DNA from 4 places in the Arthrobacter ginsengisoli genome. Region 1 is predicted to be linked to each of the others. Evidence: riboswitches for the same ligand, from Rfam matches in the RefSeq annotation. Region 1 holds a riboswitch; each other region holds the start of a gene.
What was found. Region 1 has a riboswitch for thiamine pyrophosphate ahead of thiC (phosphomethylpyrimidine synthase ThiC). Riboswitches for the same ligand answer to the same signal wherever they lie in the genome.
Positions count from the first base shown of each region.

Region 1 (7,402 bases):
GGGGACGGTCCCAGTAGAGCTCGATCCCGTTGCCCTCCGGATCGGTGAAGTAGAAGGCTTCGCTGACGAGGTGGTCGGCGCTGCCGCTGAAGGACTGCGGCTCATACTGCGCCGCGCTGGCGACGGTGGCGGCAAGGGAGGTCTGGTCGTCGAACAGCAGGGCCGTGTGGAAGAGGCCGGCCTCACCGCGGGAGGGGACGCTCAGGCCGGGCGCCGGTGCCAGATGGACCAGGGGCTTCTGCTTGCGGCCCAGGTAGAGTCCGCCGTCCTGCTCGGTCACAATATCGAGGCCGAGGGCGCGCTGGTAATAGTCCGTCATGATCTTCATGTCGCCGACCTTGAGCATCACGGTGCCCATGGTGAGTTCGGCGGGAAGAAGATCCTGGGTGCTGTTTCCTGCAGTCATGTGATCGCTCCGGTACTAAGGTCGGCCACCGCCCGTCGATGACCTTTATGTATCTCTAAATTACTTGAAGCTTCAATTTATTCCTAACCGGGTCGGATCGTCCCGGCGGACCAGTTCTCCGCGCAACACGATGTGCCGGAGGTCCCGCAGGGTGGCCAGATTGCTGCGCGGGTCTTCGGCGCAGACCAGGACGTCCGCGCTGGCACCTTCCGTTATGCCGTCCGCCCCGAGCCAGGCGCGGGCGGCCCAGGTGCCGGCGTCGAGGGCGGACGTGGCCGGGAGCCCGGCGGCGTGCAGCGACTGGAGCTCGTCGACGATGCGTCCGTGCCTGATGACGCTGCCGGCGTCCGTTCCGGCGTAGATGGTGACGCCGGCGTCGAAGGCTGCCAGGACGCGTTCCGCCCGGCGCTCCCAGAGTGAGCGCATATGCGACGCGTACCTGGGGAACTTCGCCTCCGCCTGCGCGGCGATGGCGGGGAAGGTGGCGATGTTGATGAGCGTAGGCACAATCGGCACACCCTGCTCGACGAAACGCTCCAGATGCCGCGGGAGCAGGCCGGTTGCGTGCTCGATGCAGTCGATGCCGGCATCGAGCATGTCGTCCAGCGTGTCTTCGGCGAAGCAGTGGGCCGTGACCCGGGCGCCTTCGTCGTGGGCGGCCTGGACAGCGTCTTTGAGCGTGCCGGCCGGGAAGCTGGCGGCGAGGTCGCCGGCGTCACGGTCGATCCAGTCCCCCACAAGTTTGACCCAGCCGTCGCCGGCCCGTGCCTGCTTACGCACGGCCTCCACCAGGTTCCCGGGCTCCACCTCGACGGCGAAGCCCCGGAGGTACCGCCGGGTCCTGGCGATATGCCGGCCTGAGCGGATGATGCGCGGCAGGTCCGCCCGTTGCCGGATCCAGCGGGTGTCGTGCACGGCGCCGGCGTCCCGGACCAGGAGGGTTCCGGCGTCGCGGTCGGTCAGGGCCTGTTCTTCCGCCAGCTGCTCGGTGACGTCACCTCCGGGGCCGAGCCCGATATGGCAGTGCGCGTCGACCAGCCCGGGGATGACCCACCCGGCCAGGACGAGGTCCGGCGCGGCGGCCGGACGGTCGAAGGTCAGCAGTCCGTCCACGGACCAGAGCCCGCGGCGTTCCTGGTCGGGTCCGGTGAGAATGGGGCCACTGAACTCGAAGATGCCGGTCATGGCTTACAGCCTAAACCGCGGCCGGACCGGGCGCCGTCACACACCGCGGCCCTCCGGACGGCGTGTGGTAGCTTCGTCTACGACCACACGGGTGCCCCTGCAGGGGCTGAGATCGGGCTATGGCAGCCTGCGACCGTTGAACCTGTCCGGGTAATGCCGGCGAAGGAAGTGAGTATTTTCGTGAATACGCAACTAACACAGCACAGCCCTGTCCAAAATGAGTCAGTCCACAACGAGTCTGCAGCCACCACGCAGTCGCTGAAGTCCCATTCGCTGGCCTTCACCACGGACCCGGACCATGGCATCCGCGTCCCGGTGACCGAGATTGCCCTGGAACCCTCACCGGGCGGCGTTGGGAACCCACCCTTCCGGGTCTACCGCACGGCCGGCCCGGGCAGCGATCCGGTCCGCGGGCTGGATCCGTACCGGGCGCCCTGGATTGAGGCCAGGGCGGACACCGAAACCTACGCCGGCCGGGAACGGGAGCTGCTCGATGACGGCAGGTCGGCGGTGCGCCGGGGCGCGGCGTCGGCCGAGTGGAGGGGCGACCGGCCGGTGCCGCGCCGCGCGGTCGACGGCCGGACGGTCACGCAGATGCGCTACGCACGGGACGGGGTCATCACCCGGGAGATGCGGTTCGTGGCGCTGCGCGAGAACTGCGACGTCGAACTGGTCCGCTCCGAAGTGGCCGCGGGCCGCGCCATCATCCCCAGCAACGTCAACCACCCCGAATCCGAGCCGATGATCATCGGCAAGGCGTTCCTGGTAAAGATCAACGCCAACATCGGCAACTCGGCCGTGACCAGTTCCATCGCGGAGGAGGTCGACAAGCTCCAGTGGGCCACCCAATGGGGTGCGGACACGGTGATGGACCTCTCCACCGGGGACGACATCCACACCACTCGCGAATGGATCATCCGCAACTCCCCGGTCCCCATCGGCACGGTCCCGATCTACCAGGCGCTGGAGAAGGTCAACGGCGAGGCCAACGCCCTCACCTGGGAAGTCTTCCGGGACACGGTGATTGAGCAGTGCGAGCAGGGCGTGGACTACATGACCATCCACGCCGGGGTGCTGTTGCGCTATGTGCCGCTGACGGTCGACCGGGTCACGGGCATCGTGTCCCGCGGCGGGGCGATCATGGCCGGCTGGTGCCTGGCCCACCACCAGGAGAACTTCCTCTACACCCACTTCGACGAGCTCTGCGAAATCTTCGCCCGCTACGACGTCGCGTTCTCGCTCGGTGACGGCCTGCGGCCCGGTGCCACCGCAGACGCCAACGACGCGGCGCAGTTCGCCGAACTGGACACCCTGGCCGAGCTGACACAGCGGGCCTGGGGGTTCGATGTCCAGGTCATGGTGGAGGGTCCGGGCCATGTGCCGTTCCACCTCGTCCGGGAAAACGTGGAACGCCAGCAGGAACTCTGCAAAGGCGCCCCGTTCTACACGCTGGGGCCGCTGGTGACCGATATTGCCCCGGGCTATGACCACATCACCTCCGCAATCGGCGCCACCGAGATCGCCCGCTACGGCACCGCCATGCTTTGCTACGTGACGCCCAAGGAACACCTTGGGCTGCCCAACAAGGACGATGTGAAGACCGGCGTCATCACCTACAAGATCGCCGCCCACGCCGCCGATCTGGCCAAGGGCCACCCCGGCGCGCATGAACGCGACGATGCGCTGTCCAAGGCACGATTTGAGTTCCGCTGGCGGGACCAGTTCGGGCTGTCCCTGGACCCGGTGACGGCGGAAGCCTTCCACGATGAGACGCTTCCCGCGGAGCCGGCCAAGACCGCCCACTTCTGCTCGATGTGCGGGCCCAAGTTCTGCTCCATGCGGATCAGCCAGGACATCCGGGACGAATACGGGTCCGCGGACCCGGAGTCCGCGCTGGCCGCGCGTGCGGCGGGGATGCGGGCCAAGAGCACCGAGTTCCTGGCCTCGGGCGGCAAGGTCTACCTGCCGGACCCTGCCGCGGCGGGACCCGCAGGCAGCTAGGAGGCCTGGGCGTGCTGCTGCCGGCCGACGTCGGCGATGAACCCCCGGATGAGCCGGTTGCCCTCCGCTGAATCGTGGGGCCGGTGCCCGCCCGGCGCGATGCGGTGCAGGGCTCCGGTCTCGCGCAGGTAGCCCGCGATTTCTTCGTAGAGCGGCTCCCAGCCGCCGGTCAGGACCAGCGTGGGGACGCCCGGGACGATCTGCAGCGGGGCATCCCAGGCCGGAGCCTGCAGGCGCAGGCGGCGCGCCTCCCGCTGGTCCTCCGGGCCGGGAGCACCAAGCGCCGCCTGGGCCGGGGTGTGGGCAGCGAAGACCCGGCGGACGAATTCGCGGTGGAAATCCTCATCGCTCAGCTGTTGACGGACGTCGAAGAGCGGCTGCATCAGGGCGCGGTGCGCCGCCGTCGCCGGCTGATCCGCGGTGAGCGAGAGGCAGGCCGGTTCCACGAGGGTCAGGGAGTGCACGAGTTCCGGCCGGTCGACGGCGGCCATCATCGCGGCGATGGCACCTTGCGAATGGGCGACGACGTGCCCGCCGGTTTCGCCGCGGCCGTCATCGGCCAGGGCGCACAGGACGATGGCGGCGTCGGCGGCGAAGTCCGTTTCCAGCGGCTCGGCGACCGGGTCATAGCCGTGGCGGCGCAGGAACAGCGCGTCATAATCCAGCGCCATCCCGTGCTGTTTCGGCCAAGCGGCAGCGCCGAAGCTGCCCGCCCCGTGGACGAAGACTACGCGCTGCTTGAACATGGTCTAACCCTATGACACCGGCCCGGGAACGGGCCGCCGACATCTCGGCCGGCAGCGGCCTATTTGCCGCCGCCGAGGAACTTGTCGAAGCCCTTGGGCAGGTTCAGCTGGGAGGGATCGAAGTCCGCGCCCTGCTGGCCGAACGCGGCACCGGTCGGAAGAGCCTTCGCGCCTTCGGCCCGGCGGGCCTGGGCATCCTTGAGCTCCTGTGCGGCCTTGGCCGGGTTGCCCGAGCGGGCCTTCTTCTTGGGCGCGCTCTTGGCACCCTTGCGGGGCCCTCCCCCGCCCATGCCGGGCATCCCCGGCATCCCCGGCATGCCCCCGCCGGCGGCCATCTTCTTCATCATCTTCTGGGCCTGCGCGAAACGCTCCAGCAGGCCGTTGACCTCGGAAACATGCACACCGGAGCCGCGGGCAATCCTGGCCCGGCGGGAACCGTTGATGATCTTGGGGGCAACACGTTCATGCGGGGTCATGGAACGCACAATCGCCTCGACGCGGTCAATTTCACGCTCGTCGAACTGCTCGAGCTGCTGCCGGATGTTCTGCGCTCCGGGCATCATCATGAGCATCTTCTTCATGGAACCCATGTTGCGGATCTGCTGCATCTGGGCGAGGAAGTCGTCCAGGGTGAAGTCTTCCTGGTCGGCGAATTTCTTCGCCATCCGGGCGGCCTCATCCTTGTCCCAGGATTTCTCCGCCTGCTCGATCAGGGTGAGCACGTCACCGAGGTCGAGGATCCTGGAGGCCATCCGGTCCGGGTGGAAGAGCTCGAAGTCGTCCAGGCCTTCGCCGGTGGACGCGAACATCACGGGCTTGCCGGTGACGGAGGAGACCGAGAGTGCGGCACCACCGCGGGCGTCGCCGTCGAGCTTGGAGAGCACGATTCCGGTGAAGTTGACGCCCTCGTCGAAGGCCATGGCCGTGTTGACGGCGTCCTGGCCGATCATGGCGTCGACCACAAACAGCACTTCGTTCGGAACGATGGCGCGGCGGATCTGCCGCGCCTGCTCCATCATCTCCGCGTCCACGCCGGTCCGGCCGGCGGTGTCAACGATCACGACGTCGTGCAGGGTGCGGCGGGCTTCCTCGACGCCGGCGCGGGCGACAGCGACCGGGTCGCCCGCCGGGTGGTCCAGCTCGGTGGACGTGGCGCCCGGGTGCGGGGCGAAGACGGGCACGCCGGCGCGCTGGCCGACGACCTGGAGCTGGGTGACGGCATTGGGACGCTGCAGGTCGCAGGCCACCAGCATGGGGCTGTGGCCCTGCGCCTTGAGGTACCTGGAGAGCTTGCCCGCCAGGGTGGTTTTACCGGCACCCTGGAGCCCGGCGAGCATGATGATGGTGGGACCGGTCTTGGCGAGCCGGATCCGGCGGGTCTCGCCGCCGAGGATCTCGACGAGCTCCTCGTTGACGATCTTCACGATCTGCTGGCCGGGGTTCAGGGCGGCGGAGACCTCCGCGCCCAGGGCACGCTCGCGCACCCGCCCGGTGAATTCGCGGACCACGGGAACGGCGACATCGGCGTCCAGGAGGGCGCGCCGGATTTCGCGGACCGTGGCGTCAACGTCCGCCTCGGTCAGGCGGCCCTTGCCACGGAGATTCTTGAAGGTTGCTGTCAACCGGTCAGAGAGTGAATTGAACACGCGCCGTGCACTTCTTTCAGTGGATCTACGGATGGCGGCCGGTCCGGCACGCCAGCGTCGCGACTGATGTTCGCCTGAACGAACCGCCTCGACAACGGGACTCGACTATCTAGGGTACCAAGACGCGCCTTGAAGATGGCATGCTGGCTTAGGTGACGAGCCGAATAACAGTGAAAACCCTCCTCATCCTGGGCGCGTCGGGCGACCTGACCGGCAGGCTGCTGCTGCCGGGCCTTGCCCGGCTGGTGTCCCGGGGACGCGCCGACGGGCTCAGCCTGGTGGGCGCCGGTTCGGATGCCTGGACGCCGGAACAGTGGCTGGAGCGCATCGAGGAGTCCTTCGCGGACGCCCACTCCCAGGCCGAGGCCTATGGCCGGCGGGAACTGAAGCGGATCCGCGAATCCTCCAGTTACCACCAGCTCGATGTCACGGCCGAAGGGCAGCTGGCGGGCCTGCTGGCGCAGCTGGAGGGGCCGGTGGCCATCTACTTCGCCCTTCCGCCGCGCGTCAGCCAGCTGGCCTGCGAAGCGCTGGCTCCCGGCCAGGTGCCCGCCGGGACCCGGCTGGTCATGGAGAAACCGTTTGGTTCCAGTGCGGAGTCCGCCCGTCACCTCAATAAGACCCTGGCCGCGCTGGCCCCGGAGGACCACATCCACCGGGTGGACCACTTCCTGGGCAAGGCGACAGTGCTGAACATTCTGGGCCTGCGCTTCGCCAACACCTTCCTGGAACCGGTGTGGAACCGCGAGCACATCGAAAAAATCGAGATTGTCTTTGACGAGGACCTCGCGCTGGAAGGCCGGGCCCGCTACTACGACGGCGCCGGCGCCCTCCGCGACATGATCCAGAGCCACCTTTTGCAGATCATGGCCCTGCTGGCGATCGAACCGCCCGCCTCGGTGGAGGAGAGGGACCTCCGCGACGCCGTGGCCACCGTGCTGCGCGCCGGCAGCATCAAGGCACCCTACGCGAAGAGCACCCGGCGCGCCCGGTACACCGCTGGATCCATCGGCGGCCGGAAGGTCCCCGACTACGCCAACGAAGACGGCGTCGACGCGGCCCGCGGCACCGAGACGCTCGCCGAGGTGGAAGTGCAGATCGACAACTGGCGCTGGCAGGGTGTCCCATTCATTCTGCGTTCCGGCAAGGCCCTGGGCATCAAACGCAAGGAAGCCGTGGTGACCTTCCGGCCGGTGCCGCACCTGCCCCGGGGCTTCACCGGCGTGGACTCCCCGAACCAGCTGAGGATTGGATTCGGGCCTGACACCCTGCAGTTCGACGTCGACGTGAACGGCCCCGGCGATGTCCTGAGCCTGGACCGCGCCACCCTGGAGGCCGAGCTCAGCGGCTCCGAACTGCTGCCGTACGGGGAGGTCCTGGAGGGCGTCCTGACCGGCGATCCGCTGCTCTCCGTCCGC
Region 1 is NZ_JAVDVQ010000016.1:55,233-62,634, reverse strand. It holds gene J2X01_RS16240 (VOC family protein) at 1-406, opposite strand, end outside; gene J2X01_RS16235 (amidohydrolase family protein) at 479-1,591, opposite strand; TPP riboswitch at 1,669-1,776, shown strand; gene thiC (phosphomethylpyrimidine synthase ThiC) at 1,772-3,592, shown strand; gene J2X01_RS16225 (alpha/beta fold hydrolase) at 3,589-4,338, opposite strand; gene ffh (signal recognition particle protein) at 4,398-5,984, opposite strand; gene J2X01_RS16215 (glucose-6-phosphate dehydrogenase) at 6,155-7,402, shown strand, end outside.

Region 2 (7,402 bases), on a different contig from region 1:
CGACAACGCCCATGGGCACGTTGATCTGGCGCAGCCGCAGGCCGTTGGGGAGTGTCTGGCCGCGCACCACGTTGCCGACCGGATCCGGCAGGTTGGCGAGGTTCTCGAGCGCGTCGGCGAGGCCCTGGATGCGGGCGCCCGTGAGGGTCAGCCGGTCCAGCATTGCCGCGGACGTGCCGTTGGCCTTGCCGGCGGCGACGTCCTTGCCGTTGGCGGCGAGGACCTGGGCCTTGCGCTCCAGCAGCGCCGCCGCGACGGCGCGCAGCCCGCGGTCCTTCCAGGCCCGGTTGGCGCGGGCCATCCTGCGGGCGGCGTGGCGCGACCGGTCGGCGATGGCGTGGACGGCGGCCTCGACGTCGGCCGCTCCGGCAGTTTCCGGGGGCGTTTCCGGGCTGCGTTCGGCCGCTCCGTCCGCGGGGAGCAGACCATTCGCAAAGAGCTGTTCGGCGAGTACGGCGGAGCGGGGGGTCAGGGCCTCAGTCATGCTTCCAGTTTAGGCGAGCAGGTGGCTTAGACCAGCACCAGATCGTCAACATGAACAACCACGCGGTCATATCCGCGGCCGAGCTCCCTGCCGAGCTCCCTGGTGGAGCGGCCCAGCATCTGTGGAAGTTCGGCAGCGCCGTAGTTGACCAGGCCCCGGGCAATCACCGTGCCCTCGAAGGAGACCATCTCCACGGCGTCGCCGGCCTCGAACTGTCCGTGCACCGCGGAAATGCCGGCCGGGAGCAGCGAGGTGTGGCGGTCGCGCACGGCCATGACGGCGCCGTCGTCGAGCACGAGGGTGCCTTCCACGGAGGCGAGGTGCGCGAGCCAGAGCAGCCGGACCGGCTTGCGGGAGCCGTTGACCGAGAACCAGGTGCCCACGTCCTTGCCCGCCAGCGCGGCGGCGGCGTTGCCGGTGGAGGTGACGAGGGCGGGGATGCCGGAACCGGCGGCGATGGTGGCCGCTTCCACCTTCGTAACCATTCCCCCGGTGCCGGTCCCGGCTTTGCCGGTGCGTCCGATCGCCACACCCTCCAGATCCTGCGGACCTGACACATGGGAGATCCGCCGGGCGCCGTGTGCGGGCGGCCCGTCATACAGGGAGTCGACGTCGGAGAGCAGCACGAGGGCGTCCGCGCGGACCAGGTGCGCCACGAGGGCCGCGAGCCGGTCGTTGTCACCGAAGCGGATCTCATGGGTGGCGACGGTGTCGTTTTCGTTGACCACAGGCACGACGCCGAGGTTGAGCAGCCGGTCGAGGGCGCGCAGGGCGTTGGTGTGCTGGCTGCGGCGCATGAAGTCTTCGGCGGTGAGGAGCACCTGGCTGACGGTGACCCCGTGCGCCCCGAAAGCATGGGTGTACCGGGCCATCAGCAGACCCTGGCCCACGCTCGCGGCCGCCTGTTGGGTGGCGAGGTCGCGCGGACGCTTCGCCAGCCCGAGCGGGGCGAGGCCGGCGGCGATCGCGCCGGAGGACACCAGGATGATCTCCGTGCCGGCGTTGCGTTTGTGCGCCAGGGCGTCGGCGAGCTCGGTCAGGGCCTCCTCCGAGATGCCGCCCTTGATCGACGTCAGCGAGGACGATCCGACCTTGACCACGATCCGGCGGGCACTGGAGAGCACGGACCGGTCCGGGGACGGGGCGTCCGCCGCCGGGCGGTGGTCCGGGACGACCGCCTCGGCAGGAACAGTGACGGCTTTACTCGTCATCGGTTGCGCCCAGTCCACTCTCCTTGAGCGGTTTGGCGACCCTGCGGCTGCTGACGGATTCGGTCCAGATCCCGGCCTTGCGCTCGGCTTCGAGTTCCGCGCGGGCAGCGGCTTTGGCCTCGCGGCGCTCGATCTGCTCGTCGCGCTTCTGTCCGCGGGTGGGCCGGTCGCCGATGTCGGCGAAGCGCACGTCGGTGCCGCGCGGGGCGGCCAGCAGTTCGGCACCGGCCATCATGGTCGGCTCCCAGTCGAAGACGACGCCGTCGTCCTCGCCGATGACGACCATGTCGCCCGGCTTGGCGCCCTGCTTGAACAGTTCATTTTCGACGCCGAGCTTGGCCAGGCGGTCGGCGAGGTAGCCGATGGCTTCCTCATTGGTGAAGTCGGTCTGCTTGACCCAGCGCACGGGTTTGTCGCCCAGGACGCGGAACAGGGGTTCCAGGTTCTTCTCTTCGCGGCGGATCTTGAAGCCTGATTCGTTGACGGCGCGGGGCTTGAGCACCGGAGCGTGCACCTTCGGCGGGGCAGCCGCGACGGCGTCACGGGCGGCCTGGACGATTTCGGCCATCGCGAAGCCGAGCTGGCGGAGGCCCTCGTGGCTGGTCGCCGAGATTTCAAAGACCTTGTAGCCGCGGGATTCAAGTTCCGGGCGGACGAATTCGGCCATGTCCTTGCCGTCCGGCAGGTCAACCTTGTTCAGGGCGACGAGGCGGGGGCGGTGGTTCAGCGGAACGACTTCACCGTCGGAGCCCGCGAAGCTCATGTCCACGGCGTACTTTTCCAGCTCGGCCTCGATGACGGCCAGGTCCGAGAGTGGATCGCGGTCCGATTCGAGCGTTCCGCAGTCCAGGACGTGCACCAGGGCGGCGCAGCGCTCGACGTGGCGGAGGAAGTGGTGGCCCAGGCCCTTGCCTTCGCTGGCGCCTTCGATCAGGCCCGGGACGTCGGCGATGGTGAAGCGCACCTCGCCGGCCTGGACAACACCGAGGTTCGGGATCAGGGTCGTGAAGGGGTAGTCGGCGATCTTGGGCCGAGCGGCGGACATCGCCGCGATCAGGCTGGACTTGCCGGCGGACGGGAAACCCACGAGGGCGATGTCGGCGATGGACTTCAGTTCCAGGACGACGTCAGCGGCTTCGCCTTCGATGCCGAGCAGCGCGAAGCCGGGGGCGCGGCGCTTCTGCGAGGAGAGCGAGGCGTTGCCCAGGCCGCCGATGCCGCCGGCTGCCGCAATGTATTCGGCGCCTTCACCGACGAGGTCCGCGAGGACCCGGCCGTCCTTGGACTTGACCACGGTGCCCTCGGGAACCGGCAGGATCAGTGTTTCGCCGTGCTTGCCGGCGCGCCAGTCGCCCATGCCCGGGCCGCCGTTGGTGGCGTGCCGGTGCGGGGCGTGGTGGTAGTCGAGCAGGGTGGTGGTCTGGGGGTCCACGCGCAGGATGACGTCGCCGCCGTTGCCGCCGTTGCCGCCGTCCGGACCGCCGAGCGGCTTGAACTTCTCGCGGTGGACGGAGACACAACCGTGGCCGCCGGTACCGCCGGATACATGCAGTACTACCCGGTCTACAAAGCTGGCCACGTGGATCTCCTCAGTGCTGTTCCCCGGGCGTGCAAAGACGCCCAAGATGATTGTAATGCGGTTAAAACACCGGTGGAGCGGACCTAATGGCCCGCCCCACCGATTTAAGACTTGGTGTTACTCTGCAGCTGCAGCAGCCACGATGTTCACGACGCGACGACCGCGGCGGGTGCCGAACTCGACAGCGCCGGGGGTCAGGGCGAACAGGGTGTCGTCGCCGCCGCGGCCAACGCCGGCGCCCGGGTGGAAGTGGGTGCCACGCTGGCGGACGATGATCTCGCCTGCGGAAACTACCTGGCCGCCGAAGCGCTTGACGCCGAGGTACTGGGCGTTCGAGTCACGACCGTTGCGAGTGGAACTCGCGCCTTTTTTATGTGCCATTTGGAAATGCCTGCCTTAAAATTCTGGGGAATCTGCTGAAAACCTGAACAGTAACGAGTAGTTACTTGATACCGGTGATCTTGACCTTGGTCAATTCCTGACGGTGACCCTGGCGCTTCTTGTAGCCGGTCTTGTTCTTGAACTTCTGGATGACGATCTTGGGACCGCGAAGGTCCTCAAGGATCTCAGCCGTAACCTTTACCTTGGCCAGGTCCGAAGCTGCAGACGTGACCTTGTCACCATCCACCAGGAGCAGTGCGGGCAACTCAAAGGTGCTGCCGGCTCCACCGGGGACGCGGTTCAGGGTAACGAAGTCTCCAACGGAAACCTTCTCTTGGCGGCCGCCTGCGCGGACAATCGCGTACACCACTGGGGAACTCACTTCTCTCGACGTTTATTACTAGATTTGCGTGCGGAACCTGGGTCCAAAGTTTCTGGTCCGGCTCACGCTGTGCCTCTACGCCGGTGGATTCCCCGGGGGAACCCATGAGCTATCCCGTGGACAATCGCACTCGAAATCAAGTGGAGCGTCCTCAAGGTCATAACCCAAGTGTTGGCGTAAGCACCGAAGATCTAGACTACGCTAATTTTGCCTTCGGCCGCAAATGAGGCTGGTTCCGACGTGAAGAACGTGGTAGTCACAACTCTGTATGGACAGAGCCCGCTGTAACGACTTCCGGAACCGTGCCCACCTATCGTACAGGCTCCCCCCGGCTCCCGCGGTCAGGCGTGCAGCCGCGGCGCGTCGAAGAATTCGACCTCGTAGCGGGCGGACTGCCGGAAGGCCAGCGTCATGGCGTCCCGTTCGCCCGCCGACGCCGCCCGCGCCGCAGCGTCGGTATAGGCGACGGCCTGCCGGGTGGCGGCGGCGAATTCCGCATCCGCGTAGGTGCGCAGCCACACCGCATAAGGGTGCGCGTCCGGGGCGCCGGCGGCGAGGAACTGCCCGTGCAGGGTCTCCCCCACCTCGGCATAGAGCCAGAAGCACGGCAGCACAGCGGCCACGAGCACCCCGTAGCTGCCGGAGACCGAGGCGGCAAGCAGATGGTCCACGTAGGACTTGGTGACCGGCCCCAGCGTTCCGTCGGCCGTCCGGGTGCTCAGCCAGGTCCGGTGCAGCTCCGACTCGACTTCGAGGCAGTTCTGGGCGGACCGGGCCCAGAAGAGCTGCTCGGCCTCCGTGGGCGCGATGGCGGCGGCGCGGGCCAGGACCCGGGAATAGCCGTTTAAGTACATCGCGTCCTGGGCGAGGTAGTAGGCGAACTCCTTCTCCGGCAGCGACCCGTCCGCCAGGGCCTTGATGAAGTCCAGGCCGTGGATCGCTTCGAGGTCGGCGGTTGCCGCGTCCCGGAGCGCGGCGGCGAAGGCGCCCTCGGCGGGGACGCGGCTGGTTTGGCCATGCTCCTGGGTGTGCTGCTGGACGTGGTGGAAATGATGGACCGGGCCGTTGCCGGTGCCGACGTCGAGCCGGTCCGAGGCGCGGAGGGCCTCCCGCAGCCAGGGTTTGACCTCGCGCAGCGCAGCCTCCCAGTCCCCGGCTCCGGTTTGTCCCATGAGTCTGGCCTGCACCGTGGCGATCGCCGAGGACAGCGAACAGCCGGTGCCGTGGCTGTTGCGGGTGGGCACCCGCTCCCCCGGCACCACCACGAGGTCCTGGGCCAGGAGCCCGACGGTGTTGACCAGCGCATCCGGGCAGCCGCCGTCATTGCTGCGGTCACCGGGGTTTCCGGTGCCGCTGCCGCCGTCGAGGTGGCCGCCCTTTACCAGGACCGTGGTGCCGGTGAGGGCGGCGAGCCGCTTGCCCTGTTCCAGCGCCCCGGCCCAGTTTCCGGCGACGGGCTCGTTGAGCAGGATCGCGAGCTCGGCGAGGTTGGGTGTGATCAGGTCCGCGAACGGCAACAGCGTGTGCAGTGCATCGGCTGCGGCCTCCCGCAGCAGCCGGTCGCCGCTCGTGGACACCATCACGGGATCCAGGACCACGACGCCGGGCCGGGCCTTTTCGAGCCAGCCGCGGACGGCGTCAATCACTGAGGCCTCCCCCAGCATCCCGATCTTGACGGCGTCGATGCTGATGTCCTGGCTGAGGGCGTCGAGCTGGGCGGTCAGGAAGGACGCCGGCGGGACGTGCACGGCACTGACGCCGCGGGTGTTCTGGGCGGTCAGGGCGGTGATGGCCGCCATGCCGTAGCCGCCGTGCGCGGCAATGCTCTTGAGGTCGGCCTGGATGCCTGCGCCGCCGGAGGGATCGGAGCCGGCAATCGCCAGCACCCTGGGGATCCGGGAGGCGGAAGCGGCAGGGACAGGCGGAAGAAACGATGAGGCGATGGTCATGGGAGACATCCCTTCGCCGGTGCTAACCGGACAGGTTCAACGGGTCTGGATCTCAGCCGGCCCGATGCGCGGCACCCCGTGTCAGGTAACAGCCTAGCCCGATCCCTTAACGCAACCGCGGGCACGGCCCGAAACTGCCCGTATTGCTACGCAGTCCGGACCGCACCCGCGGCCTGGTTGAACTGTTCCCGCGTTAGAGCTCCGAGGCCGGAACGCCGACGCCGAGGATGATCGGCTCGCTCGCGGCAGGCTTGGCGGCCGGCTGTGCCGCCGGGACCTTGGCCTCGTGCACTGACACGGGCGCGGCGTGCGGGGTTTCCCGCCGCTGTTCCACCGAGGTCTCGTTGGCTGCACCCTGGGCGCGGCTGGCACTCCGGTTGCGGCGGCCGCGGCGGGCACGCGAGGTGCCAGCCTCGGTGTCCGCCTCGGTCTGGGAACCCGGCGCCTGGACGCGTCCCGGGCCGGTTCCGCCGGTGCGCGCCGGAGCGACCGCCGCCGTCCGGGCGGCCGGGGCGGCGGCCGCCGTTGCCGCCGGTTCCTGGGCTGCTGCCGGGGCTGCGGGTTCCGGGGCGGCCTCGGCTTCACCCAGGTGGGCGAACGCCTCGGTCAGCAGGTCCAGGGTGAGCGCGGGTGTGCTCGCCTGGTCGGGGTGCTCGACGAACGGCAGGGCGACCTGCTCGCCGCCGAACGTCAGCACGGCGGCGGGGCGTCCGGCTGCTTCCTCCGTTGCGGCCAGCTCGACGGCTGCCTCGACAGCGGCATGGCGGGTCGCGGCGTCGGCAGCGGTGGCTGCCTCGCCGTCGTGCAGGTGCGCGGCGTGCGCCGCTGCGGCGATATTCGCCAGCGCGGCGCGGGTTGCCTCGGCCTTGGCGTGGCGCTCGGCCTCGGTGGGCTCGGGGTGGACTGCCGCCGGGACGGACTGCTCCTCCGCACCCTGGCCGCCCCGGCCGCGGCGGCGGCTCTTGCGTTCGACCCGGGCGGCGGGCTGGTGCTCGGTCCGCGGGATGTGGTGCTCGGCGGCCACCACGTTGGCGCGGCGGTGCTCCACCGGCTCGTCGTGGGTGACGATGCCGCGGCCGGCGCAGGTTTCGCACTGTTCGCCGAAGACTTCCAGCAGCCCGGTGCCCATCCGCTTGCGCGTCATCTGCACGAGGCCCAGCGACGTCACTTCCGCAACCTGGTGCTTGGTCCGGTCCCGGCCCAGGCACTCGACCATGCGGCGCAGCACAAGGTCGCGGTTGGATTCGAGCACCATGTCGATGAAGTCGATGACGATGATGCCGCCGATGTCGCGGAGCCGGAGCTGCCGGACGACCTCCTCGGCGGCTTCGAGGTTGTTCTTGGTGACGGTTTCCTCAAGGTTTCCGCCGCTGCCGGTGAACTTGCCGGTGTTGACGTCCACCACGGTCATGGCTT
Region 2 is NZ_JAVDVQ010000001.1:403,765-411,166, forward strand. It holds gene J2X01_RS01880 (glutamate-5-semialdehyde dehydrogenase) at 1-484, opposite strand, end outside; gene proB (glutamate 5-kinase) at 511-1,695, opposite strand; gene obgE (GTPase ObgE) at 1,685-3,274, opposite strand; gene rpmA (50S ribosomal protein L27) at 3,392-3,655, opposite strand; gene rplU (50S ribosomal protein L21) at 3,717-4,025, opposite strand; gene J2X01_RS01905 (bifunctional hydroxymethylpyrimidine kinase/phosphomethylpyrimidine kinase) at 4,379-5,986, opposite strand; TPP riboswitch at 5,978-6,075, opposite strand; gene J2X01_RS01910 (Rne/Rng family ribonuclease) at 6,180-7,402, opposite strand, start outside.
Region 2: it holds a riboswitch for thiamine pyrophosphate, as region 1 does, so the genes downstream of both, J2X01_RS01905 (bifunctional hydroxymethylpyrimidine kinase/phosphomethylpyrimidine kinase) here and thiC (phosphomethylpyrimidine synthase ThiC) in region 1, are expected to answer to the same signal.

Region 3 (7,402 bases), on a different contig from region 1:
AGTTGCGCGAAGCCACCCCGGTCAGTGCCGGCGCCCTGCTGGGCATTGGCCTCGCCACCGCTGCAGCCTCCGGCGTGGCGCCGCTGCTGCTGGGCGGCCAGGTCTTCCAGACCGCCATTCTGGAGTTCTGGCTGCCGGTTTTTGGTGACGTCAAGTTCGTCACCTCCACCATCTTCGACATCGGGGTGTACATCGTCGTCGTCGGCCTGGTGCTGGATGTGCTGCGCAGCCTGGGGGCCGAAATCGACGAGCACTTCGAGGAACACCCGGCAGAACCGTCCGACGAACAGGAAGCCGGCGGAATCGCGGCCGAAACCACAGCCAAGGGGAAGGCATGAGCGTCAATCTGACACTGCTGACCGTGATGGGTGCACTATATGCCTGCGGCATCTACTTGATCCTGGAACGCAGCCTCACCCGGGTCCTGCTGGGCCTGATGGTGCTCGCCAATGCCACCAACCTGCTGATCCTCGCCACCGGGGGGTACGCGGGCCTGGCACCGTTGTTCAACAAGGACACCGATCCCGGGGAGTACAGCGATCCGCTGCCGCAGGCCCTGATCCTCACGTCGATCGTGATCTCCTTCGCCGTCACCGCGTTTATGCTCGGCATCATCTACCGCACCTGGGTGCTGGCCCGCCAGGACGAAATCCAGGACGACGCCGAAGACCGCCGCGTTGCGAAGACCCCCAGCTTCGACGCCGAGGACGACTCCGTGATTCCGGTGGAGACCTCCGAATTCCCGTTGACCATGCTCGGCACGGACGGCCAAACGGTCTCCGACATTCCTGCCGGGGCCGGCGCCACTGTGAAGGTTGCCGACCGCACGCTCGACGCCGAGGCGGCCTCCTCGGAGGAACAGCCCGGATCCCTGAAGGTCACGCCCCCCAGCAAGGAAGGAGGCGGACAGTGAATATTGCCAGTTTCGCCCCGCTCGCCGTCATCCTTCCGCTGCTCGGCGCCGCCCTGACGTTCCTGCTGGTCCGGAATTCCCACGCCCAGCGGATCGTCAGCATCGTGCTACTTGCGCTGACCCTGCTGCTCGAGTGCTGGCTGCTGGCCTCCGTCTGGGAGGGCGGCACCGCCGCGGTGAACATCGGCGGATGGCTCCCGCCGTGGGGGATCGTCATGGTGGTGGACCAGTTTTCCTCACTCATGCTTGTGGTGTCATCCTCGGTGAGCCTTGCCGTGCTGATCTACGCCACCGGGCAGGGCATGGCCGACGGCGACCAGGACGCCCCGGTTTCGATCTTCCACCCCACCTACCTGATCCTGGTGGCCGGCGTGTCCAACGCCTTCCTGTCCGGGGACCTGTTCAACCTCTATGTGGGCTTCGAGATCCTGCTGACCGCCAGCTATGTCCTGATGACCCTCGGCGGGACGGGGCCGAGGATCCGGGCCGGTGTGACCTACCTGGTGGTCTCGGTTGTGTCCTCAGTCCTGTTCCTGATCGCGATCGCGATGATCTACGGGGCCACGGGAACCATCAACATGGCCGATCTCGCCATCAAGCTCGCGGACCTGGACCAGGGCACGCAGAACCTGCTGCACGTGATGCTGCTGGTGGCCTTCGGGATCAAGGCCGCCGTGTTCCCGCTCTCCTTCTGGCTGCCTGACTCCTACCCGACGGCGCCGGCCCCGGTCACTGCCGTGTTCGCCGGCCTGCTGACCAAGGTGGGCGTCTACGCCATGGTCCGGACCGAAACGCTGCTGTTCCCCGGAGACACGTTCAACTCCCCGCTGATGGTCGCCGCCCTGCTGACCATGCTGGTGGGAATCCTGGGTGCGCTGGCCCAGAGCGACATCAAACGATTGCTGTCCTTCACCCTGGTCAGCCACATCGGCTACATGGTGTTCGGCCTGGCGATGTCCTCGGTGGCCGGGCTGGGTGCCGCGGTTTTCTACGTCGCCCACCACATTACGATCCAGACCAGCCTGTTCCTGGTGACCGGCCTGATTGAACGCCGCGGCGGCAGTTCCTCGGTGGACCGCGTCGCCGGCCTGGCAAAGCTCTCACCGCTGCTGGCAGTGCTGTTCTTCATCCCGGCGATGAACCTTGCCGGCATCCCGCCGTTCTCCGGCTTCCTCGGCAAGGTCGGCCTGCTGCAGGCCGGCGTCCAACTCGGAACCCCGCTGGCCTATGCGCTGGTGATCGGCGGCGTCCTGACCAGCCTGCTGACCCTGCTGGCCATTGCCAGGGTCTGGAACCGCGCCTTCTGGCGCAAGCCCGAGGACGCCGAACACCCCGATCCGGTGCTGCTGGCGGACCCGGAGGACTCGGCCAGGGGCGATCGGGCCGGCAAGACGAATGTCACCCTGCTGCCGCGCACCATGGTGGGGTCCACACTGGGCCTGGTCATCTTCGGTATCGGCTTAACGGTCTTCGCCGGGCCGCTGTTCAAGGTGGCGGACCAGTCCGCCGTCGAGATGCTGGACCGGACCTCGTACATCCGCGCGGTCCTCGGCGTGGAGGCGCCGGTTCCTGCGATCTCCCAGCCTGATCCGGACACCGGCGGCGTTCCGCCGGCCAGCGGGCAGGAGCGCAAATGAGCCGGAAACGGATCTCCCTGCGCCAGGAACTCCCGCTTCTGGTCTGGCTGGTGATGGTCTGGGGCGCGCTGTGGCAGAACTTCAGCCCGGGGAACCTGCTCTTCGGCGCGCTGATCGCCGTCGTGGTGGCCCGGCTGTTCTACCTGCCGCCGGTGGAGCTCGGCGGCCGCTTCAACGTCCTCCGGGCGCTCCTGTTCGCACTGTCCTTCCTGGCCAAGGTCGTGACCGCCAGCTTCCAGGTCCTGTTCCTGGCCCTCTCCAAAGGCCCCAGGGTGATCAGCGCCGTCGTCGCCGTCCCGCTGCGGAGCCACTCCGACCTGCTGGTGACGGCGACGGGGCATGTGACCGCGCTGATCCCGGGGTCGCTGGTGGTGGAAGTGGACCGTTCCACCTCCACCCTCTACATCCACGGCATCAATGTCCGCAACGCGGAAGATGCGGCTCAGCTGCGCAGCAACGTCCGCGCGACGGAGGCCGGGCTGATCCGGATCATGGGCACCAAGGCCGAACTGTCCGCTCTCAAGCAGGAGGTGGGGTCATGATGCAGCTTGTCCTGACCGTGACGACGGTTGTGCTGTCCCTGGCTGCCGGGGGAGCGATCATCCGGATCGCCCGGGGCCCGTCGCTGCTGGACCGGGTGCTTGCCGCGGACGTGCTGCTGGCGATCGTGGGAGCGGCACTGTGCATCGACATGGCCGTCAACCGGCACCTGAACAACCTCATGCTGCTGGTGGCGGTATCCCTGATCGGGTTCGTCGGCTCCGTCACGGTGGCCCGCTTCGTAGCCGACCGTCGGGAGAAACCGCGTGAATCCTGAGACATTTTCCGGTGATGCCGTGATCGACGCCGTCTCGGCGGTCTTTCTGGTCGTCGGCGCCCTGATGTCGCTCGCCGCGGCGGTGGGACTGCTCCGCTTTCCGGACCTGATGACCCGGATGCACGCAGCCACCAAGCCGCAAGTGCTAGGGCTGTTCCTGCTGCTCGTCGCGCTGGGCCTGCAGATGCGCACCTGGTGGGTCTGGCCGGTTCTGGTGCTGGCCTGGATCTTCCAGCTGCTCACCGTGCCCGTGTCGGCCCACATGGTGGGCCGGGCCGGGTACCGCACCAAGCACCTGCACCCGGAGCTGCTCAGCACGGACGAGCTGGAGGCCGTGGTGCAGCAGGCGGCGGGTACGCGCGGCTTCACCGACGACGACGACGGCGTCACCGACGGGCGGTGAACGCTAGACGATGTCCTGGGACTTGGCGTAACGCGTGATCGCGCGCTGGGTGCCGCGGTTGGCGAGGACCTGGATGATGGCATTGACGGAAGCCGAGATCAGCGCGAAGGTCAGGGCCGAGCGCAGCGTGGTGGGCACATCGTCGTCGTCGCCCTTGGGCGGCCTGGTGCCCGTGGATTTCTCCCAGACCGTGTCAACGACTTTGGTGCCGACATAGCCGGCGAGCAGGCTGACGCCGGTGCCGAGCAGTTTGATGAGAATGTTCATTCTTCGGACTCCTTGCGGGAGGAACAGGGCTGCCCCTAGCCTAGCGCCCGACAGGCTGGCCTAGCGTCCCGGCGTCCCGGGGCGGCCGAGGATTTCGGAGAGGGCTTCCACCACCAGCTCATGGTCGGCTTTTTGCGGCAACCCCGATACCGTGACGGTGGCTACCATGCCGGTCCCGCGCACGTAGATGGGGAAGGCGCCGCCGTGGGCGGCAAACTCTGTCTGGTCGAACCAGGCGTTGTCCTCGATCCGCCCGCCGGCAGCCCGGGCACGAAGGCCCACCAGTAGCGACGGGACTTCGTAGCGCACGGCCGTGCGCTGTTTGGCCCTGATCCAGCGTTCGTTGTCCGGGGTGGCGCCCGCCAGCGCCGCGTGGAAGAGCACCTGCTCACCTTTGGTGATGTCGATGGCAATCGGGTGGGAGCGCTGCCTGCCGAGTTCGACCAGGCGGAGGCCGAGGTCCAGGGCGTCGTCCTTGCTGAAAGACGGGAACTGCAGCTCGTCGATTTCAGCCAGGATGCGGCCGATGAGCGCCGCCAGGGATCCGTGCGGCTGCTCGTCGGCGGAGTCCGGGTCGTAGCCGGGGGAAGGCGCTGCTGAATCGGTCAAGGTTTTCGGCTTCCGTTAGTCGGCCGCCGGGAGGCGGCGTCCGGTGTTCCCATTGCCTAGCCGACTCTACCAAGCAGTGCGTTCTCCGGTCACCGGCTCCGCAGCCCGCGGATTGTGACGGCTGCCCCGGAAATCACGGCCTGACAGGTGTAAACTGGGCCACGCCCATAAGGGCGATATTAAATACGACAGGGGAGCGCCGCCGTCGGGCATCACCGGAGGAATCCGGGGAAACCGCAGGTGGGCGCTGAGAGTGCGGACAGCCGCAGACCCTCGAACCTGATCCGGTTAGTACCGGCGCAAGGGAGTCGAGTTCTCAGAGGGCCCGGAGTGGCGGCGGAAGCCGCGGACCCGGGGCACTCTCCCCTCCTGTTCCTCAGGAGGACGACATGACTGATACATCTGCACGGCAGACGCTCACCGGACGCAGCTACAACTGGCGTGTGGTGGACATAGTGGTGGCCGCGTTGATCGCGGTGGCCGGTGGCGTGATCTTCTGGGCCTGGTCCCAGGGCGCCAACCTCATTTCCGCCCCGGTCAACGCGTTCTATCCGCCGTTGACCGGGCTCTATGCCGGCGGCTGGATGATTCCGGCGGTGCTGGGCATGCTCATCATCCGCAAGCCGGGCGCCGCGCTGTTCTGCGAAACCGTGGCAGCTACCGGTGAGCTGATCATGGGCTCGCAGTACGGCACCACGGTGCTCATTTCCGGCGTTCTGCAGGGCCTTGGCGCCGAACTGGTCTTCGCCGCGTTCATGTACAAGAAGTTCAACCTGCCTGTATCGCTGCTGGCCGGGGCTGGTGCAGGACTGTTCTGCGGGCTGAATGATTCGTTCCTGCCGTGGGGCTGGAACATCGCGTACGCCGGCGGCGACAAGTTGGCGTACATCATCTTCACCGCCATCTCGGGCGCCGTGATCGCCGGCGGACTGTCCTGGCTCGCCACCCGGGGCCTGGCCAGGACCGGGGTGCTGAGTTCCTTCGCCTCCCGCAAGGCGGCCACGGAGCCCGTTTTCTCCTGATGCCCGCCGACCACGGAGTGCGCCCAGCCACGGTCACCGCGCGGGGCTGGGGCTGGCGGCACGCCGGCAGGCCCAGGCCCGCCGTCAGCGGCTTGGACCTGGACATCCGGCCCGGGGAGCGGGTCCTGCTGCTGGGCCCCTCCGGCGCCGGTAAGTCCACGCTGCTTCATGCCCTCGCCGGGGTGCTCGGCGACAGCTCCGCCGGGGCCGCTGGCAGTGCACCGGCGGACGCCGAGGACGCGGACGAGACGGGCAGCCTGCTGATCGACGGCGCCCCGCCCCGGGCCCAGCGCGGCCGGGCCGGACTGATGCAGCAGGACCCGGAGACCCAGGTGGTGCTCTCGCGCCTGGGCGACGACGTCGCCTTCGGCGCCGAAAACCTGACCGTGCCCCCGGCTGACATCTGGATGCGGGTGGCCGAAGCGCTGGAGGACGTCGGGCTGGGCAGGCTGCCGCTGGACCACCCGACGTCGTCGCTCTCCGGGGGCCAAAAGCAGCGGCTGGCGCTCGCCGGCATCCTGGCGATGCGCCCGGGGTTGATCCTGCTCGACGAACCCACCGCCAACCTGGACCCGGCCGGTGTCCTGGAAGTCCGCGACGCGGTCGGCCGCTGCCTGGCCAAGACCGGGGCCACCCTGGTGGTGGTGGAGCACAGGGTCTCCATCTGGAAGGACCTCGTGGACCGGATTGTGGTGCTGCAGCCCGGATCGGCCACGCACTCGGCCGTGCTGATCGATGGGCCGCCGGACCGGGTTTTGGCTCAGGCACGGGACATGCTCACCGCGGCCGGGGTCTGGGTTCCCGGGTACGTGCCGCAGACCCGGCCCCGGGGCACCCGGACCGGCACCCCGGCCGCCGGCCCCGGCGGTGCCGCATCTGCGGGGCAGCTGCTCTTGGCGGCTGAGGACCTGGCCGTGTCACGCGAACGGCCGCGGCGGGCGGGACTCCGCGGAGGTTTCCGCCCGGTCCCGCCGGAGCCCGTGCAGTCCGCCATCACCGCCCAGGTCCGCGCCGGGGAGGCGCTGACCATCACGGGCCCCAACGGCTCGGGGAAGTCCACTTTCGCGCTGACCCTCGCCGGCCTGCTCGCACCGGTATCCGGCCGGGTTTCCGCCACCCTGGACCTCAGCGCCGGCGCCGGAATCGATCCCTACAAGTGGAAGGCGCAACAGCTGATCGCCAGGATCGGGACCGTCTTCCAGGAACCCGAGCACCAGTTCGTCACCGGCCGGGTGCTCGACGAACTGATGTTCGGGCCCCGGCACCTGGGCCGCGGCGGGGACCGCGTGGACGAACTGCTGGAGCGGCTTCGGCTGACGGAGCTGGTGGATGCCAACCCCTACACGCTCTCCGGCGGGGAAAAGCGGCGCCTGTCGGTCGCGACTGTCCTCGCCGCCCATCCCCGCGTGCTCGTCCTGGACGAACCCACTTTCGGCCAGGACGCCAACACCTGGGCCGAACTCGCCTCGTTCCTCTCCGAACTGCTCGACGACGGCACCGCCGTCGTGTCCGTGACGCACGATGCCGAATTCAGCCAGGTCCTTGGCGGCACCGAGCTGAGCCTCCGGGCCCCCGAACACCGGGAACCGGAAGGTCTGGAACCGGGCCGCGAAGAAGGGAAGATCAAGGCATCATGAGGCAGGAACTGACCTTGCGCGGCAACCATGCCGTGCTGACCCGGGCCAACCCGCTGGCGAAGTTTGCCGCCGTTATGCTCGTCACGATGGTCTTGGC
Region 3 is NZ_JAVDVQ010000011.1:125,267-132,668, reverse strand. It holds gene J2X01_RS13995 (Na+/H+ antiporter subunit A) at 1-338, shown strand, start outside; gene J2X01_RS13990 (Na(+)/H(+) antiporter subunit C) at 335-913, shown strand; gene J2X01_RS13985 (Na+/H+ antiporter subunit D) at 910-2,550, shown strand; gene J2X01_RS13980 (Na+/H+ antiporter subunit E) at 2,547-3,092, shown strand; gene J2X01_RS13975 (MrpF/PhaF family protein) at 3,089-3,367, shown strand; gene mnhG (monovalent cation/H(+) antiporter subunit G) at 3,357-3,770, shown strand; gene J2X01_RS13965 (DUF4235 domain-containing protein) at 3,774-4,037, opposite strand; gene J2X01_RS13960 (heme-degrading domain-containing protein) at 4,098-4,646, opposite strand; TPP riboswitch at 4,827-4,970, shown strand; gene J2X01_RS13955 (ECF transporter S component) at 5,036-5,668, shown strand; gene J2X01_RS13950 (ABC transporter ATP-binding protein) at 5,668-7,305, shown strand; gene J2X01_RS13945 (energy-coupling factor transporter transmembrane component T family protein) at 7,302-7,402, shown strand, end outside.
Region 3: it holds a riboswitch for thiamine pyrophosphate, as region 1 does, so the genes downstream of both, J2X01_RS13955 (ECF transporter S component) here and thiC (phosphomethylpyrimidine synthase ThiC) in region 1, are expected to answer to the same signal.

Region 4 (7,402 bases), on a different contig from region 1:
GTGCGGGTGCGCCGGCGTGCGCGGGTGGCGCGGTCGACCTCGGTCGGCGCGCTGGCGACGGACCTGGCCGGTGCCTCGGCGGCCGGGCCGGTGCTGGCTTCCGCCTCAGCCGGACGACGACGGCGGTCGCCGGAGCGTCCGCTGTCCTTGCCGGCGCTGGCGCCGCCGCTGCGGCGGGTCTCGCGGCTGCCGCCGGTGGTACGGCCGCCGTCGCGACCGCCACCCGTGGCGCCGCCGCTGCGGGCGCTGTCGCGTCCGCCGGTGCCCTGTCCTGTGCGGGGGGCGTTCTTCTTGCCCGTCTCGCCCAGATCCTCCAGGACCTCGGCGTCGACGCCGGCCAGCACACGCTTGTCGCGGGGCAGGCGGCCCTTGGTGCCCGCGGGGATGTCGAGCTCCTCGAAAAGGTGCGGCGAGGAGGAGTAGGTTTCCACCGGCTCCGGGACGCTCAGGCCCAGGGCCTTGTTGATCAGGCCCCAGCGGGGCATGTCGTCCCAGTCAACGAAGGTCACGGCCGTGCCCTTGTTGCCTGCGCGGCCGGTGCGGCCCACGCGGTGCAGGTAGATCTTTTCGTCTTCCACGCACTGGTAGTTGATGACGTGGGTGACGTCGTCGACGTCGATGCCGCGGGCGGCGACGTCGGTGGCGACGAGGACGTCGACCTTGTTGTTGCGGAAGGCGCGCAGGGCCTGCTCACGGGCGCCCTGGCCGAGGTCGCCGTGGATGGCGGCGGCGGCGAAGCCGCGGTCCACGAGTTCTTCGGCAACTTTGGCCGCGGTGCGCTTGGTCTTGGTGAAAATGATGGTGCGGCCGCGGCCGCGGGCCTGCAGGATGCGGGCGACGACCTCGATCTTGTCCATGCTGTGGGCACGGTAGATCAGCTGGCGGATGTCGCGCTTGGTGAGGCCCTCGTCGTCCGGGTCGGCGGCGCGGATGTGGGTCGGCTTCGTCATATAGCGGCGGGCCATGGCGACGACCGGGCCGGGCATGGTGGCCGAGAACAGCAGGGTCTGGCGGACGGCGGGGGTGCCGGCGATGAGGGTTTCGACGTCGGGCAGGAAGCCGAGGTCCAGCATTTCGTCGGCTTCGTCAAGGATGACCATTTTGACGTTCTTCAGCACGAGGTGCTTCTGCTTGTACAGGTCGATGAGGCGGCCGGGGGTACCGACAACAACCTCGACGCCCTTCTGCAGGGCCTCGATCTGCGGCTCGTAGGCACGGCCGCCGTAGATCGTGGTGATGCGGGCGTTGCGCTTGCGGGCGGCGTTCTGCAGGTCATTGGCGACCTGGACGGCCAGTTCGCGCGTCGGCACGATTACAAGGGCCTGCGGGGCGCCGGGAGCCGGGAGCAAGGCATACCCCGCATCGTCCGGTCCAACGACGCGCTGCAGCGCCGGGATACCGAAGCCGAGGGTCTTGCCGGTGCCCGTCTTGGCCTGGCCGATGATGTCGTGACCGCTCAGGGCGACCGGCAGGGTCATGGCCTGGATCGGGAAGGGGTGGGTGATGCCGGCGTCGGCCAGCGACTCCACGATGTCGGCGCGGACGTTGAAGTCGGCGAAGGTTTTCTCGGCAATCTCGTGCGGCTTCTCGTCCGAGATAATGGTCTCTTCCGGCTCGAGCGTTTCCGTTCCGGATTCGTCGGTCAGAAGCTGGTGCGTGTGCAATTCACTCACGGGGGAGTTTCCTTATTCATTTTGGGCTGCGCTGCTTGCTCAACGGGGCCGGCCGGGTGGCCGTTCCGGAGCACGCTCAGGCGCGCAAGCAAATCCAGTGGAAGCCGATCGCGGGCTATCTAAATGCTGGCACTGGGGACCAGCGGGTCTATCTCAAGATCGCGTAGGGGCGGGCTTGTTGAATTCGAAAATCAAGGAAATCAACGACCGGGCATCCATATCTACCTTCCCAGTCTAGCTGTATGCGGCCCGGAACCTCGACGGTGACCGCAGACGGCGCGCGGGAACCCTGCCGATTGGCTCAGCCCACCAGCTCCAGACGGACCTCACGGGTGGCGATGTCGGAAGAGAGAACCCGGACCCGGACCTCGGTGCCGGGTTCGAGTTCGCCGGGGCAGCGGGCCGTCACCGCGGGCTCGGCGATCTGCACGATCCCGGAAGGCCCGCTTCCGTTGCCCGGCCTGGCGCCGCCGTTGCCGTTCCGGCCGTTCTTGCCGGGTTTGGAGCCGGAGATCACGACGGCGTCGAACTCCTGGCCGACGTGGTTGACCAGCAGCGCTGCCTCGACGGTGTCGAGCGCGAGGCGCTCCAGCTTGGCGGCCAGCTGGTCCGACGCGGCCATGATCGAGGGAAGGGACGGCAGCGCGGCGCGGGCCCAGTCGGGCACAGCCGTGCCGTTGCTCAGCGCCTCGCAGATGACCAGGACAAAACGGTCGATGAGCCGGCGCAGCGGGGCCGTGGAATGGGCGTAGGCGGCGCCGATGGCGGCCTGGACGGCGGCCCCGGGAACCGTTCCGTCGAAGGGTGTGTAGCCGGCTCCGCGGAACAGCATGCCGGCCGAGTGCACGATCGCCAGCTGCCGGGGGTCCGTGGGGTCAAGGGTGCGCAGGTATTCGCCGTAGCTCATCGCGCCGTCCCAGGGCTTGCCCAGAGCCCTGGTCTGGCGGTGGAAATGTCCGAGTGAGGCTTCATCCGGCGGCGGCATGGTGCGCAGGATGCCGACCTTGCCCGCCAGCATGATTCCCGCGGCGGCCATCCCCGTCATCAAGGAGATCTGGGCGTTCCAGTCCTCCACAGGCAGCGGCGGTGCAGCGACAATCCGGTAGCCGCCGTCGGGCAGCTGTTCGATTTCCTGCTCCGGCATGTTCAGGCTGGCCCCGCCGCGGAGGCGTTCCAGCTCCACCCGCTTCATCCCGACTTCCCGGAGCAGCTGGAGGACGGGTGCGGCGGTGCCGGCGTCGAGCTCGGCCTGCACACCGCGGTAGCTGAGCTTGGCCCGGCTGCGGACGGTCGCACGGCGGACCAGCACCGCGGACACCTCGGCGGCGGCGTCCAACTCGAACTCCCAGACAAAGGCGGCGCACAGCTGCCCGGCCAGCAGGCTTCCGGCTTCTTCGCTGATGACTTCCGGATGCAGCGGAATCCGGCCGTTCGGGGTGTAGAAGGTCTGCCCGCGGCGGCGCGTCTCGGCGTCGAGCGCCCCGCCGGGGGCCACAAAGGAGGGGACGTCGGCGATCGCGTAGAAGACCTTGTAGCCCTCGCCGGAACGGTCGATGAAAAGGGCCTGGTCCAGGTCGGTGGAGGACGCCGGATCGATGGTCACGAACTCGATATGGGTGAAATCCAGCTCCGGCAGCTCGTGCCCGGCGACTGCCTCCTTGGCCTCCCGGAGCGCGTCCTCGGGGAAGGGCCCCGGCAGTTCCAGCGTCGTGCGCAGCGCGTTGAGGGCCTCGGCAAGCTGGTTCTTCTGCTGGTGGACGCTCGGGGTCAGGCGATGATGGGACACGAAAATCAGATTAGCTTCATTTGCGCCATTAGTCTTGGATCATGAGCACATCGCCGGCTGATCCCGCCAGTTACTACAGCTTCCTCAGGGATCTGCTGGGCGTGATCGCCTATGGCGAGCTGTCCGCGTTCGAGCGGCTCTCTTCCGACGCACGGTATTCCCCCACGCTGCACGACCGTGCGGTGCTGGGCCGGCTCGCCGTGATCGAGTTCCGGCACTACGAGCTCGTGAGCGCCAAACTCGACGCCATGGACCAGGACGTTGAGGCTGCCATGCTGCCGTTCCAGCCGTCCGTGGACCACTTCCACGAACGCACCCGCCCCGCGGACTGGTACGAATCCCTCATGAAGGCGTACGTGATCGACACCGTGTCCGCCGACTTCTACCGCGCCATTTCCCGCTACGTCGATGCCGGGACCCGGGCCCTGGTGGAGCAGGTCCAGGCCGATGAGGGGGCCACCGCGGTGCTCCGCGATCGGCTCAGGACGGCCCTTGCCGACGACCCGCGGCTGGCCTCGCGGCTGGCGCTGTGGGCCAGGCGCCTGCTCGGGGAGGCCCTGACCCAGGCGCAGCGGGTGAGTTTTGAGCACTCGTTCGTCGGCGGCCTGATCGGCGCGGATGAGGAACGGTCCGAGGAGCTTGTCCGCGGGATGATGGCGGAAGTGGCGGCGAACCATTCACGCCGGATGACAGAACTCGGTTTGACCGGCTGAGTCGGGGGACCGGGCTCAGTTCCCCGCGGCGTCGAGTGCCGCGAGCAGGGCTCTGGCGGCGCCGGCCGGATCGTCGGCCTCCGTGATGGCGCGGACCACCACGATCCGGCGCGCCCCGGCGTCCACCACCTGCTCCACATTTCCGAGGTCGATGCCCCCGATCGCGAACCACGGCACCACGTCCGCCCCGGCACCGTCCCGGTCCGCGGCCCGGCGGATCGCGTCCGCCGCGTGGCGCACCAGTCCGAGCCCGACGGCGGCGCGGCCCGGCTTCGTCGGAGTGGCCCAGACCGGTCCGACACAGAAGTAGTCCAGGCCGTTGCGGCCGGGGGACGCGGCGATGGCTGCGTCCACCTGCTCCGGGCTGTGGGTGGACAGCCCGATCACGGCGTCCTGGCCGAGGAATTTCCGGGCGGCTCCGAGGGGGATGTCCTTTTGCCCGATGTGGAACACCGGAGCGCCCGAGAACGAGGCGAGGTCCGCCCGGTCGTTGACGGCCCAGAGCCGGTCATGGCGCCGGGCCGCCTGTTCCAGGACTGCCAGGTACGCCAGTTCCTCGGCCGCTTCCAGTGACTTGTCGCGCAGCTGGATGATGTCGACGCCGCCGGCAAATGCCGCGTCCACGAAGTCGGCGAAGTCCCCGCGGTCCTGGCGGGCATCGGTGCAAAGGTAAAGGCGGGCAGTGGTGTGGAGGGCATCCGGGCTCATGGGTCCAGCCTAGTTCCTCTAAACTGGGCAAGTACCGCGGGAGCCCGCCGCGTCCGTCCACGCCCTTGGCGTCCGGCACCGGCTGGCTGAGAGGGCATCAGAGCCGACCGCTTGACCTGATCCGGTTAGTACCGGCGTAGGGAAGGAATCCTTTTGGACGAGACCTCCGCCCGCGGCGTGGCCGCGGGCACCGACGCAGCGGCAGCTGCAGCCGCTGATGACGCCGCAGCCGGCCCATGTTACGACGTCGCCGTGATCGGCGGCGGCGTCATCGGCCACGGGATCGCCTGGGCCGCGCGCCGCTCGGGCCGATCGGTCGCCCTGATCGACGACGCCCCCGGAAGCGGCGCCAGCTGGGCCGCCGCCGGCATGCTCGCCCCGGTGAGTGAACTTCACTACCAGGAGGAGGCCCTCCTGGAGCTCATGCTGGAGTCCTCCCGCCTCTGGCCGGCCTTCGCAGCCGGACTGGAGCCCGGCGGGGCCCCGGGAACGGACACCGGCGCTGTCGATGGCCCCGGCACGGGATACCTCACGACGCCGACCCTCGCCGTGGGGGCCGACGCGGCGGACCGCCGGGCGCTCACGGACCTGCGCACCGTCCAGCAGTCGTACGGCCTGGCCGTCGAGCCGCTGACGGTCCGGGCGGCTCGCGGCCGGGAGCCACTGCTGAGCCCGGGCATCTCCTGTGCCTTCGACATTCCCGCCGACCACCAGGTGGACCCGCGCCGGCTGCTCGCCCGGATCGGGGAACTCCTGGCCGCGGACACTCAGTCCCACACCATTAACAGGCGGGCCGCCGGGCTGCTCCGGGAGGACGGGCGGGTGGCTGGCGCCAGTCTCGCCGGCGGCGGCTCCGTCCGGGCCCGCGAGACGATTGTCGCCAACGGCCTCGGCGCCGCCGAGCTCGACGGCCTGCCGGAGGGGCTCCGGCTGCCGCTGCGGCCGGTCCACGGGGACATCCTCCGGCTCCGCGTGCCGGAGAAACTGCGGCCGCTGCTGACCGCAACGGTGCGGGGACTCGTCCGCGGCGTGCCGGTTTACATCGTTCCCCGGCAGGACGGCACGGTCGTGATCGGCGCCACCGCGCGGGAGGACGATCTCGGTGGCGGCAGCCGGGCATCGGCCCCGGCCGGCGGGGCCGTGTCCGCCGGCGGCGTCTACCAGCTGTTGCGCGACGCCCAGCAGCTGGTCCCCGCGGTCGCCGAACTGGAACTGCTCGAAGCCACCGCCCGGGCCCGGCCGGGGACCCCGGACAACGCGCCGCTGCTGGGCCGCGTGGCGGACCAGCGCAGCCATGGGGACGTTGCGGGGCTGATCATCGCCACAGGGTTTTTCCGGCACGGAATCCTGCTCACGCCCGCCGCCGCGGAGATCTGCCGGCAGCTGCTGGACGGCGTCGCGGACCCCCGCTGGGCGCGCTTCCGGCCGGACAGATTCGCTGCCGGTCCCCGTGCCGCAGGCACCGGGGGCAGCAGCACCAGGAGCAACAACACCACGAACAACGGCGCGCCGGCCGCCGGACCGCGGAGCACGCCATCCCGGAACACCCCTTCCACCCCCGAGCACAGCAAGGAAACGCTATGAATATCACCCTCAACGGAACCGGGCGCACGCTCGCCGACGGCGCCTCCGTGGGCACCCTGGTCAGCCAGGTCACCGGCCGGCCGCTGGCCCCGAACGGCCAGTCTGCCGACGGCATCAAACTCGGGGTCGCGGTGGCCCGCAACGCTGAAGTGGTTCCCCGCAGCCAGTGGCACGGCACCGCGCTCGCCGACGGCGACGACATCGAACTCGTCACGGCGGTGCAGGGAGGATGAGCAGCATGGCGAACGCCACAGCGTCGGCCCCGGAAGCTTCCCCCGCGGCAGCGGACCCGTTCACCGTCGACGGCGTGCAGCTCGGGTCGCGCCTGATCATGGGCACCGGCGGGGCGCCGAGCCTGGACGGGCTGGCGGCCGCGCTGCTGGCGTCCGGCACGGAACTGACCACGGTGGCGATGCGACGCTACTCGCCGGCGGAGGCCGGGTCGCTGTTCCAGCTGCTGCTGGAGAACAATATCCGGGTGCTGCCCAACACCGCGGGCTGCTTCACCGCCAAGGACGCCGTGCTGACTGCCGAGCTGGCCCGCGAAGCCCTCGAAACAGACTGGGTGAAGCTGGAAGTGATCGCAGACGAGACCACCCTGCTGCCGGATGCGGTGGAACTCGTCGAGGCCACGGAGCAGCTCGTCGGCCGCGGATTCAAGGTCTTCGCCTACACCAATGACGACCCGGTGCTGGCCCTGCGGCTCGAGAACCTGGGCGCCGCCGCGGTGATGCCGCTGGGAGCGCCGATCGGCACGGGGCTGGGCATCCTGAACCCGCACAACATCGAACTGATCGTCTCGCGTGCCTCGGTGCCCGTGGTCCTCGACGCCGGGATTGGCACCGCCTCCGACGCGGCCCTGGCCATGGAGCTTGGCTGTGACGCGGTGCTGCTGGCCACCGCCGTAACCCGGGCGCAGCATCCGGTGCTGATGGGGG
Region 4 is NZ_JAVDVQ010000005.1:182,821-190,222, forward strand. It holds gene J2X01_RS08115 (DEAD/DEAH box helicase) at 1-1,673, opposite strand, end outside; gene J2X01_RS08120 (RNB domain-containing ribonuclease) at 1,975-3,459, opposite strand; gene J2X01_RS08125 (ferritin-like fold-containing protein) at 3,501-4,172, shown strand; gene thiE (thiamine phosphate synthase) at 4,188-4,880, opposite strand; TPP riboswitch at 4,907-5,041, shown strand; gene thiO (glycine oxidase ThiO) at 5,133-6,464, shown strand; gene thiS (sulfur carrier protein ThiS) at 6,461-6,697, shown strand; gene J2X01_RS08145 (thiazole synthase) at 6,703-7,402, shown strand, end outside.
Region 4: it holds a riboswitch for thiamine pyrophosphate, as region 1 does, so the genes downstream of both, thiO (glycine oxidase ThiO) here and thiC (phosphomethylpyrimidine synthase ThiC) in region 1, are expected to answer to the same signal.